One region of the Halobacillus sp. AWM4_238 genome, then DNA from elsewhere that is predicted to be linked to it. Evidence: riboswitches for the same ligand, from Rfam matches in the RefSeq annotation. Region 1 holds a riboswitch; each other region holds the start of a gene.
What was found. A riboswitch is a leader RNA that binds a small molecule or an ion and turns the genes downstream of it on or off. The one in region 1 is predicted to bind S-adenosylmethionine.
Positions count from the first base shown of each region.

Region 2: linked by a shared signal. The riboswitch ahead of ACXACN_RS06915 (homocysteine S-methyltransferase family protein) and the one ahead of ACXACN_RS16665 (PLP-dependent aspartate aminotransferase family protein) in region 1 are both predicted to bind S-adenosylmethionine.
Region 3: linked by a shared signal. The riboswitch ahead of ACXACN_RS11775 (acetyl-CoA C-acyltransferase) and the one ahead of ACXACN_RS16665 (PLP-dependent aspartate aminotransferase family protein) in region 1 are both predicted to bind S-adenosylmethionine.
Region 4: linked by a shared signal. The riboswitch ahead of ACXACN_RS13965 (methionine ABC transporter ATP-binding protein) and the one ahead of ACXACN_RS16665 (PLP-dependent aspartate aminotransferase family protein) in region 1 are both predicted to bind S-adenosylmethionine.

Region 1 covers NZ_JBSWSY010000002.1:3,342,137-3,345,250, reverse strand. Annotated here, with positions in the region: gene ACXACN_RS16665 (PLP-dependent aspartate aminotransferase family protein) at 192-1,970, opposite strand; SAM riboswitch class I at 2,108-2,218, opposite strand; gene ACXACN_RS16660 (trans-sulfuration enzyme family protein) at 2,292-3,114, opposite strand, start outside.
Region 2 covers NZ_JBSWSY010000002.1:1,349,184-1,352,297, forward strand. Annotated here, with positions in the region: gene ACXACN_RS06910 (alpha/beta fold hydrolase) at 1-217, opposite strand, end outside; SAM riboswitch class I at 1,003-1,104, shown strand; gene ACXACN_RS06915 (homocysteine S-methyltransferase family protein) at 1,304-2,353, shown strand; gene ACXACN_RS06920 (class I SAM-dependent methyltransferase) at 2,569-3,114, opposite strand, start outside.
Region 3 covers NZ_JBSWSY010000002.1:2,312,882-2,315,995, reverse strand. Annotated here, with positions in the region: gene ACXACN_RS11780 (acetoacetate--CoA ligase) at 1-140, opposite strand, end outside; gene ACXACN_RS11775 (acetyl-CoA C-acyltransferase) at 161-1,315, opposite strand; SAM riboswitch class I at 1,386-1,493, opposite strand; SAM riboswitch class I at 1,563-1,667, opposite strand; gene ACXACN_RS11770 (cell wall-binding repeat-containing protein) at 1,944-3,114, opposite strand, start outside.
Region 4 covers NZ_JBSWSY010000002.1:2,801,584-2,804,697, reverse strand. Annotated here, with positions in the region: gene ACXACN_RS13975 (DUF421 domain-containing protein) at 1-495, shown strand, start outside; gene ACXACN_RS13970 (DUF302 domain-containing protein) at 557-940, opposite strand; SAM riboswitch class I at 1,399-1,518, shown strand; gene ACXACN_RS13965 (methionine ABC transporter ATP-binding protein) at 1,600-2,628, shown strand; gene ACXACN_RS13960 (methionine ABC transporter permease) at 2,618-3,114, shown strand, end outside.

The DNA of each region.
Region 1 (3,114 bases):
GCAATTTGCCCTCCACTTCAAAAGGACCGACCCGCTCTCCAGTAAAATAGATAACCTGTCATCATTCCTGCTCTGGAAGATTACGTATCCCTCCTCATCCATGTGAGCTAAATCCCCAGCCAGAAACACCTCACTATAACCTCAAAGTGATGAATGCCTTCTATAACTCCCACCCTCCTCTTTTTGGGTTATTAGATTTCACAGGCGTATGTGTCAATCGCCCCCCGCAAACGTTGGGCCTCTTTATACGTACAGCGGTTATGAACGACTTCAAGTCCTGCTTCACTTGCAATTTGGGCCGCCTTCGGTGCGATGACACCTTCTTGCAGCCAGAACACATCCGGGCGGATATCTGCCGCTTCTTTCGCAATTTCAATGGCTGCTTCTGGACTGCGGAACACTTGAACGACATCAACTTTGAATGGAATCGATCTCAGGTCTGGGTACGCCTTCTCTCCAAGTACTTCTGTTTCTCTCGGATTGACGGGGATGATTTGGTACCCGAGCCTTTGCATTTTTCGAGCAAGACGGTGGCTCGGACGTGATGGCTTTCCGCTCAATCCGACAACGGCTAAACGTTTAGGGCGCGTCTCTCCATCTTCTTTTGTTTTAGAAGAACTCAAAGCCCACTTGATCACACCCTCATCATTTTCAGTGATGGCTGTTTTCTCCGTCTCTCTTCCAGTTGCTTTCGCAATGGCACGATCAAGATCATTGATCAAATCTTTGCTCGATTCAAGTCCTATAGATAGACGAATTAATTCTTCCGTCACTCCACTTGCAGCAAGTTCTTCAATAGACAATTGCTGGTGCGTGGTGGAAGCGGGGTGAATGATCAATGATTTCGCATCTCCTACGTTAGCTACATGGGACCAAAGGGAGATATGATTGATCACTTTTCTACCCGCTTCCCTTCCGCCCTTGATGCCAAAGTTAACGATGGATCCGTAGCCTCCTTCAAGGTATTGATTTGCCAGCTTGTGAGCTGGATGTGAGGACAACCCTGGATATGCCACCCATTCCACATCAGGATGACCTTGTAAGTACTCCGCAATTTCCTGAGCATTGTCTCCATGACGAGCAACACGCAAATGCAACGTCTCCAGCCCTTGTAATAACAAGAATGCATTTTGAGGACTCAAGCAGGAACCAAAGTCACGAAGCAACTGAACACGCAGTTTCGTAATATAAGCGAGCGTTCCAAAGTCAGCGGTATAAACAATCCCGTTATAACTGTCATCAGGCTCTGTGAAAACCGGGTACTTGCCGTTTCCCCAATTGAATTGTCCCCCGTCTACAACGACTCCTCCGATTGCTGTCCCATGGCCTCCGATCCATTTTGTAGCGGAATGGATAACGATATCAGCCCCATGCTCTATGGGACGGCATGTATATGGAGTTGCGAATGTATTGTCGATGAGAAGGGGTATCCCGTGTTCATGAGCCACAGCCGCTACCTTTTCAATATCCAGTACATGAAGGCTTGGGTTTCCAATCGTTTCTGCGAAAACCGCTTTGGTTTGATCCGTGATGGCTTTGCGGAAATTTTCCGGGTCCTCAGGGTCAACAAAGCGAACTTTAATGCCATATTGCGGTAAAGTGTTAGCGAACAAATTATAAGTCCCTCCATAAAGGTTCGCTGCAGCAACGATTTCATCTCCAGAACCTGCGATGTTCAGAATGGACAGAGCGATGGCTGACATCCCGGAAGCCGTTGCAACAGAAGCCACTCCGCCTTCCAGGAGGGCCATTCTTTTTTCAAAAACATCGACGGTCGGATTACCGATACGGGAATAGATATTCCCAGGCTCATCAAGAGCAAAAAGGCTCTGGGCGTGTTCGGTGTCGTGAAAAACGTAAGAAGTCGTTTGGTAAATGGGGACAGCTCGTGATCCTGTCGTCGGATCGGGCGACTGTCCTCCGTGCAAAGAAATTGTATCGACATCATAGCTTTCAAAAGAATTCGTCATGATTATTTCCTCCTTAAAAAGTACTCCAACCTTATTGGCATAGTAGGCATTATACGTATGAAACGTCACTGAACCTTTTTTCGAACAGCAAAAAACCCTCTTCCAAATAAGAAGAGGGTTTGTCATTTCGGTTCCTCCTCTTATCTGCCAGATCCATGTGATCTGTAGGACTTGGCACCTTTTCAAACCGATGTTTGAAGGTTGCCGGGCTTCACAGGGCCTATTCCCTCAGCCTCTCTTGATAAGAGATGTATGCAGTTGAATGATTATGTTGAGAATTATAACGAATAACAATCAGAAAAGTCAATTATTTTAGAAAATTTAATATTCGGAACCTGCGATTGCTCTTGCCAGCTGTTTAATGATATCTTCATGATCTTCGATTCCAATCGACAAGCGGATGACATAGTTATTGATGCCGATTTTCTCACGTTCAGTGTCTGATAACGCGCGGTGAGAGGTACGGACAGGGTACGAAACCGTTGTCTCTACCCCCGCTAACGTAGGAGCAATTTTTATCCATCCAAGAGACCGGAAAAAAGCCTCTATATCAACGGAATCTTCAAGCTCAATGGTAACAATGGCCCCGTTTCCTCTTTCCGATACCCGCTCAGGATAATAGACGGCACGAACCGTATCATGATCACCAAGAGCTTTAGCTACCTGCTTTGCATTGTAGGATTGTTTCTTCATCCTAAGACCTAAAGTTTTGGCTCCTCGTTGAGTAAGCCAGGCTTCAAACGGACTGAGATTCGCACCAAACGTGACAACCTTTTGGGTCGCTGCTTGAATCAAATCCTCATTTCCGACTAGCACCCCGCACGTCACGTCACTGTGTCCTCCGATGTACTTCGTGCCACTGTGTACAACGAGATCGACGCCATGTTTGTACGGCTGCAATAAGTATGGAGTGGCGAATGTATTATCAACCATTGTTTTCACATTGTTCTCACGAGCAAGAGCGACTAACCCCTCTAAATCCTCAACCCGCAGGAAGGGATTCGAAATCGATTCAGTATAAAGGAGCTTTGTTTGGTCCGTGATCGCATTCGAAACATCGTCCAGATTTTGAAAAGAAACCATCGTAACTTCAATGCCAAAGGTGGGGAGCTCTTTTGTGATCAGCTTGTGTGAACCTCCATAT
Region 2 (3,114 bases), 2.0 Mb from region 1:
GGCCGATCAGAACAACTCGACCCTCCATCTCCAAAAGTTTCTCGTTTAGGATAGCCTTCCAAGCAGCATAACTCGGATTTTCAGGATTTGGCATGGCCGGACAGGATAAATGGTAATCCTCACTTAATGAATTTTGTAAATAAGAAACTAGATGGCTGCTTCCTTGCTTTCCTTCCTGTGGACCTGCACTGTGAATAAATAGGACTTGCTTCTTCAATAAATCCCCTCCTTGTACCCATTAGTGTAGATGTATATTATCCATAAGTTTTATGTCCCGAAATTACCGAACCCTATCATTCCCATAATATATATCAATAGGATCACCAAACCTAACATCCCAAGAGAAGAAATGGATAAAGCAACTGTTTTCACACGCCCTTTCGCACTAAAGAGTGCAGTAACAAAAGAACTCAATAAAAGAAATAACAATAGTGATTGGTATAAATAACCTATTAATAAAGACTCAGGTAACGGATTCAATAGTTGTGGAACAAAAAATATAAGTATAAAAATGATCATGAATAATAAAGAGATCGATCCTAAATATTTTTTCAACAAAGTCCACACCTCCACATTCTGTAAGTCTTTTAGCTATTAACATCATAACTCCAAATACTACCAGAAAAAAGCGAGGCACTTACAATATGTATTTATCTCGCATTCAAGTATTCAACGAAACTGCCCTTCTCATGCAGGCTTCGTTTCGAGGAGTTAAATATGAACAACAAACTTTAACAAAGCGATTGAGATTAGCTCAAACCATCCACTCCAAGAATCGTTATGTATATTAAAATCGCCTGAACATCATAAGGTAGTGCAGGTATTTTCAAATAGAACCATACCACCAAAAACTTTTTCTGAAAATTCCATTGATTCTTCATTTATTTTCATGTATTGTAAATCGCAAGCGAAATAATTAACATCAAATGTTCGCTTTGATTCTTGATTTAAACGTCTTACGTAATGTGTTAAACTGTTTTTCCAAAAACCACATAAGAATAAAACTTATCCAGAGAGGTGTAGGGACTGGCCCTTTGATACCTCAGCAACCAGCCATAGGCACGGTGCTAAATCCAGAAGGTAGTGATACCTTGAAGATAAGGAGACTCTTGATACATAAAGGACCCCTTATCCAAGGAGGTCCTTTTTTTATTTCAATGGACTGGATCAATGTGGAGGGGAACAGGATTGAATCGGTTATGCCCCTATCAGACAGAAAGTCTCAGAAAGTCAGCTTGTACCTGAAAAAAGGCATGAGCTTTCTAATAAACTATTCTTACAAAATGAAAGGTTGTGGAATGAAATGAAACGAACATTAGAACAAAGATTACAGGATGGACCGGTGATTTGTGGAGAAGGATACTTATTTGAATTGGAGCGCCGCGGTTATTTACAGGCCGGATCCTTTGTCCCTGAAGTAGCCCTCGATAATCCACAGGCACTAAAACAGACGTATCGTGACTATATGCTCGCTGGCTCCGACGTCGTCCTAGCCTTCACCTATAACGGCCATCGGGAGAAAATGAGAATCATCGGCAAAGAGGATTTATTAGAGCCGCTTAACCGTCAGGCCATCCGTCTAGCCAAAGAAGTTGCAGAGGAGCACCCTGAGGAAGAAGCACTCGTAGCCGGGAACATTTCCAACACTAACCTGTTCAACCCGGATGACCCTGAAGCTGTTGAAAAAACAAGAAGCATGTTTGCTGAGATGGTCGGCTGGTGTAAGGATGAAGGGGTAGATTTTGTGAACGGCGAAACCTTCTATTATTACGAAGAGGCGCTGATCGCACTGGAAGAAATTCAAAAACAAGACCTCCCTGCGGTGATCACCTTCGGTCTGATGGGAGAAAACATTTTGCGTGACGGCTACGAAGTAGAAGAAGCCTGCCGCTTATTAGAAGAAAAAGGCGCACTTGTTGTAGGGATGAACTGCTTCCGAGGACCAGCAACGATGCAGCCGTATGTAGAGAAAATCCGTAACACGGTGGACGGTTATGTAGGTGCCCTTCCAATTCCTTACCGCACGACGGAAGAACACCCGACCTTCTTCAATCTGCCGGACGGTGGCTGTGCCTGTACTCTTCCAACGGAAACAACGTTCCCAACGTCCCTGGACCCGCTATACACGAACCGATATGAGCTTGCTGAGTGGGCCAAAGAAGCGTACAGCATTGGTGTGAACTACCTGGGACTCTGCTGTGGAGCATCTCCGGCTATGCTACGTGAAGTAGCAGAAACCGTCGGCCGTACAGCCGTCAACTCCACGTATTCCCCGGATATGGAGAAACACTTCCTGTTCGGCAGTGACGACACGCTGCAGGATCACATCACATCTTATAAGACGAAAGCATAAGGAATAACGCCTGTCCTGTAATTCAGACAGGCGTTTTCAAACATTCACCTTTTTGTCTGTGGACGGTTATGAATCTTCTTAGTCAAGATTCGCTTCCCTATACTTTAAAACTCGAATTCAAGGTTACTACCTTCTGTAAACCACTTGGAGTAAGCAGGTTATTGAATAGCTTCAGTCGTGGCCAAATATTTTTATGATCGTAACAATACGAATACTCAACTGTCTTTTTTCAGGATATACATATGATAGCGCGCGTTGAATTCCGGGTAGTCTGTATAGCGGTCAGCAAGTACTTTCCACTCGACCTCCATCTCATCCAACACCCGCTTCAAGTATGCCTCTCTCTTTTCCCCTTGCATCATAAAAACAGCCAACATCCCGCCGTATTTCAACTCTGAAGCAATACGCTGGACGAGCTTCGTTTCGTTCTTGATATCCTTTTTATAAAAATGCAGCATCGAATCCAACAGAACAATATCGTGTTCCTCTTCAACCGGATACGTGTAAATATCTCCTACTTTCCCGGTTACGTTCAACTGCTCGTCACGGGACGTTTGGTTCATTTGATCAAGCCCGACAGTAGAGATATCGACGCCTGTCACCTTGTACCCCAACCTTCCTAGGCTTAATGAATCTCTGCCTTGTCCACATCCTAAATCAAGGACATGCGCTTTCGGTTCATACGCGTCAAAGAATTCCACGAGTCCAGGGTAGGGGTTTCCGAAATACGCCTGTTCTTGGTAATATTTATCGTAGGCTGG
Region 3 (3,114 bases), 1.0 Mb from region 1:
GACCAGCGGTGGAAACGTTCATATGGGAAAAGTGGCTGCTCGGTATATTCAGCAAAAGCTTTAATATGGGATTGTTCAATTCGTTGGCTCGATGGCTCCCATAGGTAAGGGGAGCGCTGAGCTGTGGTCGTTGTAGTCAATGGATTCGTCTCCTTTCGATTTAGGAATGAGGAACTTCAATCAATAGAGCCATTCCCTGTCCACCCCCGCCGCAAAGGGAAGCGATGCCTTTACCTCCGCCGCGACGTTTCAGTTCATGGGCAAGGGTCAACACGAGCCGGAACCCTGTGCCACCTAAAGGGTGACCAAGAGCGATCGCTCCACCGTTGACATTGATCCGGTCATAATCGATGCCAAGCTCCCGGCAGCTGGCGATTACGACACTGGCAAAGGCTTCATTGATTTCAAACAAATCAATATCCTCTGTCGTCAATTGATGTCTGTCTAAAAGTTTTTGAATCGCTTGCGATGGTTTGGTTTGCAAACTGGCATCTGGTCCTGCAACCTCTGACCAATCGATGATTTCTGCCAGCGGATTCTGTCCGATTGACTCAGCTTTTTCTTTTATGGTGACGATGCCCACACTGGCTCCGTCCGTCATCTGTGAAGCATTGCCTGCTGTAATCGTGCCTTCGTTGGAAAAGGCGGGGGTGAGGCTGGATAACTTTTCAACTGTCGTTCCTTTGCGGATGCCCTCATCTTCCTCGAGTAATCCAGAAAAAGGAGCGATTTCAGGTTGGAACCATCCTTTTTCCTGAGCGTTCGCTGCTCGTTGTTGGGAAAGGGCAGCATACTCATCCTGTTCCTCTCGACTGATTTCGAAGGAGCGGTTTTTTTCATCGGTAAGAGCTCCCATCGACACATCGCTCAAGGCGCACCATAAACCGTCGTTCAGTAAGGTGTCTTTCAGCATGCTATGACCAAGTCCGGAAGAAGCGCGTACAGGAGCGGTATGAGGAGCGTTTGTCATCGAGTCGAAGCCACCGACGATATATAATTCTCCTTCGTTATATTGCAGTCTCCGAGAGGCATCCGCGATTGTGGCGATTCCGCCTAAGCAAACATTGTTCAATGTAATGGCAGGTGTACCGATATCGACCCCAGCCTTATAAGCGACTTGCCTGGCAGGGTTCTGGCCACCCCCAGCCTGTATCACCTGGGCTAGCAGCACACCATCTGCTTGTTTGGCTATCGGATTTTTCTCTAATAAAGCGTTTAGCGCGTGCGATCCAAGTTCTGTTGCGGATTTCTTTTTCAAGGCCCCTTTCCACTTTCCGAACGGGGTACGGATGCCATCTAGAAGTACGGTAGTCATCTATGTAACAACTCCTTTTTTAAAATAGACAGAGCCCTCTTCACAAAAATAAGAAGAGGGCTCTTGGCTCTTCTTATCTTCCAGGATCATCTCCTGCAGGAATTAGCACCTTTTCAAGCGGTTGCTTGATGGTTGCCGGGCGTCAACGGGCCAGTCCCTCTGCCTCTCTGGATAAGAATCATTATTCAATTGGAACATATAAAACCTCTCTATCAATGAGATAGAGAGGTTTAGAGATTCAGGAAATCTCTTATCTTCCTGAGCGTTCACTCAGTAGGATTTGGCACCTTGCTATACATATAGCGGTTGCCGGGTTTCACAGGGCCAGTCCCTCCACCTCTCTGGATAAGATGTTCTTTCGTTATTTGGTTAAGTGCCATGTTAGCAAGGGAAAGGATGGGTGTCAATGGATTTTGTAGAAAAGTGTGAAAATTTATATTATTTATGTACTTCAGGAGGGCATAGACATAGCTTTTGGTATCAATGGTGTTGAGGTTGACTTTGTCATGAGGATTTTTGAGTAGGTCACTGACTTTCGTTGTCCAACTTCTAGAAGGAGATTTCCTTTACCCACAAAAAAACATCCCCAAGCGCATGATTGCCTGCTTGGGGATGTTTTATAGTTTTCTTATTCGAATAACTCTAAAATCTCATCTTCAACATTTTCGCTGACAGCTGCCTTGCCACCAAGAATAGTAAAGTAATAGGTTTCGTTCTTAACGAAATAATCTTTCACTTCTGTGGCAAGGGAATCAGAAGGAGTCAGCAGTAACGGTTCACCATATGTGTAAGCGGCTCCTGCAAGAGCGTCAGCAAAATCCTCTCCAGTAGCTACGTTCACAAACATTGGGTCTAGTTCGAAGTGCTCAGCTATAGCAATGGATGTGCTGTATCTGTTTTTTCCTGAAATACGTTCTGGATCTGGGAGTTGAGCAAAAACTTTTTGATCTACAACACCTTCGCCACCTACGACATAGGTGAAGTCGTAATCTTTAATGGCTTGTTTCGTTGAATCAGGGAGTTTACTTTTTTCTGTTAATAAGATCGGCATCATATTCATGCCGGCCACTGGGGCAATGGAAAGGGCATCAGGAAAGTTTCTTCCGTAAGCGATCACAGCTCCTTCACTAGGCGGAAGTACTTCGGCAATGGCCGTTGCAGTCTCATACCGATCAGAACCTGAAATCCTTTCGACATCCAATCCTAATTTCAAAAGGGCATTTTCTACTTCTTTGGAAATAGCACCCGTACCACCAAGGATCGTAACAGACTTAGCATCTAACACATCAATCGTTGATTTCGTAATCTGTGGCAGAGTGTTTTTTCTAGTCAAAAGGATGGGAGCATCATAGTAGGAGGCAAGTGGTGCACCTGCAAGGGCATCGGGAAAATCTGCTCCTGTAGCCAGTATGATATGTTCGCTTGGATACCCACCGCTACGACGTACGGCGATTGCTGCTGCTGTATGATAACGGTCTTCCCCAGAGATGCGATCGATGAATGGCTCCTCTTCAAAAATGAAAGAACTCAGCATATACGATTCCCCATTATTTAGGTTAGCTGAATCGGAAGCCTCTAAGTAATAGATCCCTGGATTCACAGTAAAACCACCCGCATATCCATACTCATCACTATCTTCAAAGTAGCTTGCTACTTCTTCGCCAGTGGAGTCATAAACGTTTACATTAAGCTTCATGTTTGTTTCTTCTTCATCAATAGAGAAGAGGGACACAGAGAGGTCTACTTCCTCATCTCCATTGACTTCGAGCTTATAATAATCTTTATCATTCTTTGAAAAT
Region 4 (3,114 bases), 540 kb from region 1:
CTCTTACAAAAATTCATCGTAACGTTAAAATTACGAAACAGGAAAGTAGGGAAACTCCTGACTTTTGAGCCGACGATCGTTATTTTCGAGGGGGAAATGATTGAAGAGAACATCTCCCGCATTCAATATTCTCTTGATAATATTACACACATGCTCAGAGAGCAAAATGTATTTGAAATCAATAATGTTGAACTTGGCATCATTGAACCGAACGGCCAACTGTCCATTAAACTGAAAAATGCCAAAGAAGCCGTAACCCGAGAAGATATGGGGTTCCCATATAGGGGTGGGGGTTATGACATCCCCCTTATTCTGGATGGACAAATGCAACAAGATCTTTTAGCTCGCGCAGGTCGGGACATGGATTGGTTACGTACCAAGCTGGGTACCCATGATGTCTCGGAGGTGTTTTATGGTGCGCTTACCAGCCAGGGTGAGTTTTACTTTTCATTAAAAGGAAAAAAAGCAGAGTCTTTACCTCCTATTGAACATTGATATTTTTTGATAATGAGATTTAAAAGAAAAGAGCCGCTAAAATAGCAGCTCTTTCATTTGGTTATACACTTTGATCCATACAAACCTTCAAACGTTCTTCAATGTCACTTGCCATCTCTTGAATGTTTTCATCCTCAACCATTTGAGTAAGAGAAGTCGGCTTAGGCATACCGATTTTTGTTTTGTTTCCTTCTACATAGATAACCATTTTACAAGGGAGGAAATAACCAGCCAATACGTTTTCATTTAACACGCGTTGCGCTTCTACAGGGTTACAAACTTCCAAGACTTTAAATTCTTTTTCAAATTCCAATCCTTTTTCATGAAGCTTATCTTTGATGTCAAAGGTCCATAACACCCCGAACTTTGCTTCTTTGAGATTAGCCTCAAGACTCTCAATCGCTTCATACATCCCTTTGTCCGTTTCCACCGTATAGTGAAACATGAAATACCTCCTTGGTAATTAGTTCTCCTTATCTATACCCATTAAGGTATTAGGGTAATCTCTCAAATAATTATATTTCACTAAATCTCCCGTTTGTGTAAGACTCCGTTTCGATATGTTTGGGTGAGTTTAGGGGCTCCGGGAAACTGTTCGCTTTCCATGGGGCGGGCGGTGAGCCTCCTCAGGCTACGCCTTCCGGGGTCCCACCTGTCCCACACGTCCCATAGGAGGCTCACCGCGCTCCCGCGGAAAGCGAGCTATTCCCCGCAGCCCCCATCCACTCAAAAAAACATCTCGAAATCGAGTCTTAAAGAATCCTGCCATATTGCTTAATAACTATAGGGAAGAAATAGCGTAGTCCTACTATGAAAAATTCGGAAAGTTTAGTGAATTAAATTGACAAAGCTTTTTTGCTGTATTATGATTGGCAACATCAATAAAAAAGCAAATGACTTTTCTTCTTATCTAGAGAGGTGGAGGGACTGGCCCTACGAAACCTCGGCAGCGGAACTGATCCGTCGAAACGATCAGAAACTGTGCCAACTCCAGCATGTGCGGATGCATGTGAAAGATGAGAAGAGACGGTATCTCATACATATTGAGAGCCCCTCTTCTTATTTTTTAGAAGAGGGGCTCTTTTTGCGTCTAGGAGGGACAGAATGATTCAATTCGAAGATGTTTCGAAGGTTTATCAGCACAATGGGAGCGACTTGCGTGCTGTGGATCAAGTGGACTTGACTGTACATAAGGGAGAAATTTTTGGTGTGATCGGCTTTAGTGGAGCTGGTAAGAGTACCCTGATCCGTTTGGTCAATTTACTCGAACGCCCCACAGAGGGAAGGGTGCTGGTCAATGGTGAGGATTTGACGCAGCTTTCAAAACCAGACTTAAGACAAGTAAGGAAGCGGATTGGGATGATCTTTCAACATTTTAACTTGCTTGAATCAAAGACGGTTCACCATAATGTGGCTTTCCCACTTTCTTTATCAGGGACACCGAAAAAAGAAATCGATCGAAGAGTAGCAGAAATTCTCGAATTTGTCGGATTGTCCGATAAAGCGAAACAGTATCCGGAAGAGTTATCCGGAGGGCAGAAGCAAAGGGTGGGAATCGCCAGAGCTTTAGCAACTTCTCCTGAAATTTTGCTTTGTGATGAAGCAACATCAGCCCTTGATCCTGAAACGACGAAGTCAATTCTGAAGCTATTGCGGAAGGTACGCGATGAATATGGCATAACGATTTTGATGATTACACATGAAATGAATGTGGTCCGTGAAGTGTGTGACCGCATTGCTGTAATGGAAAGTGGACGGGTTATTGAAAAAGGATCGATCTTTGATTTGTTTTCCAGTCCTCAACATCCAACCACGAAAAACTTTGTGAAGACCGTGATGGAAAATGACATCCCCGCTTCAATACTAAATGGAATCGAGGAAAGGGGTTCTTCAAGGCATATTTATCGTGTGACTTTTGTTGATGAAAGTGCCGGAGAACCCGTTCTATCTCAAGTGTCTAAAAGATTTGATGTGGAAGTTAACGTACTGTTTGGACAAATTACGGAGCTTCAAGGAATACCGTTCGGTCATCTCGTTGTGGAACTTCAGGGGCCGGACCAAGAAATCTTACGAGTGATTAACCATATTCAACAAAGAGTATCTGTACAGGAGGTGACTTCCCATGCAGGTTAACTTAATGGAATTTTGGCCAAGAATTTGGGAGGCGACGTATCAAACCATTTTGATGGTTGGAATCTCATTATTGGCAGCTACTTTAATCGGTTTACCGTTAGGGATCATCCTAGTCGTTACGAGGCAGGGAGGTTTGTTAGAAAACAAAACGCTTTTCGGTTCCTTCAGCTCGGTCGTTAACTTTTTCCGTTCCATTCCTTTCATCATTCTGCTCGTGGCCATTTTGCCATTTACGAGGTTAATTGTTGGTTCGTCTATAGGTACAGCAGCAGCCGTTGTACCGTTGGTTATTTTCTCAGCCCCTTATATTGCTAGGTTAGTAGAAAGTAGTTTACTTGAAGTGAAGCCAGGCGTGATCGAGGCGGCTGAAGCAATGGGTGCAACCCCGTGGCAGATTATTCGTCGTGTTTACATACCTGAAGCGTTAAGCTCCATCGTTCTTAATTTGACGATTGCAACCATTGGCCTTGTCGGCGCTTCCGCCAT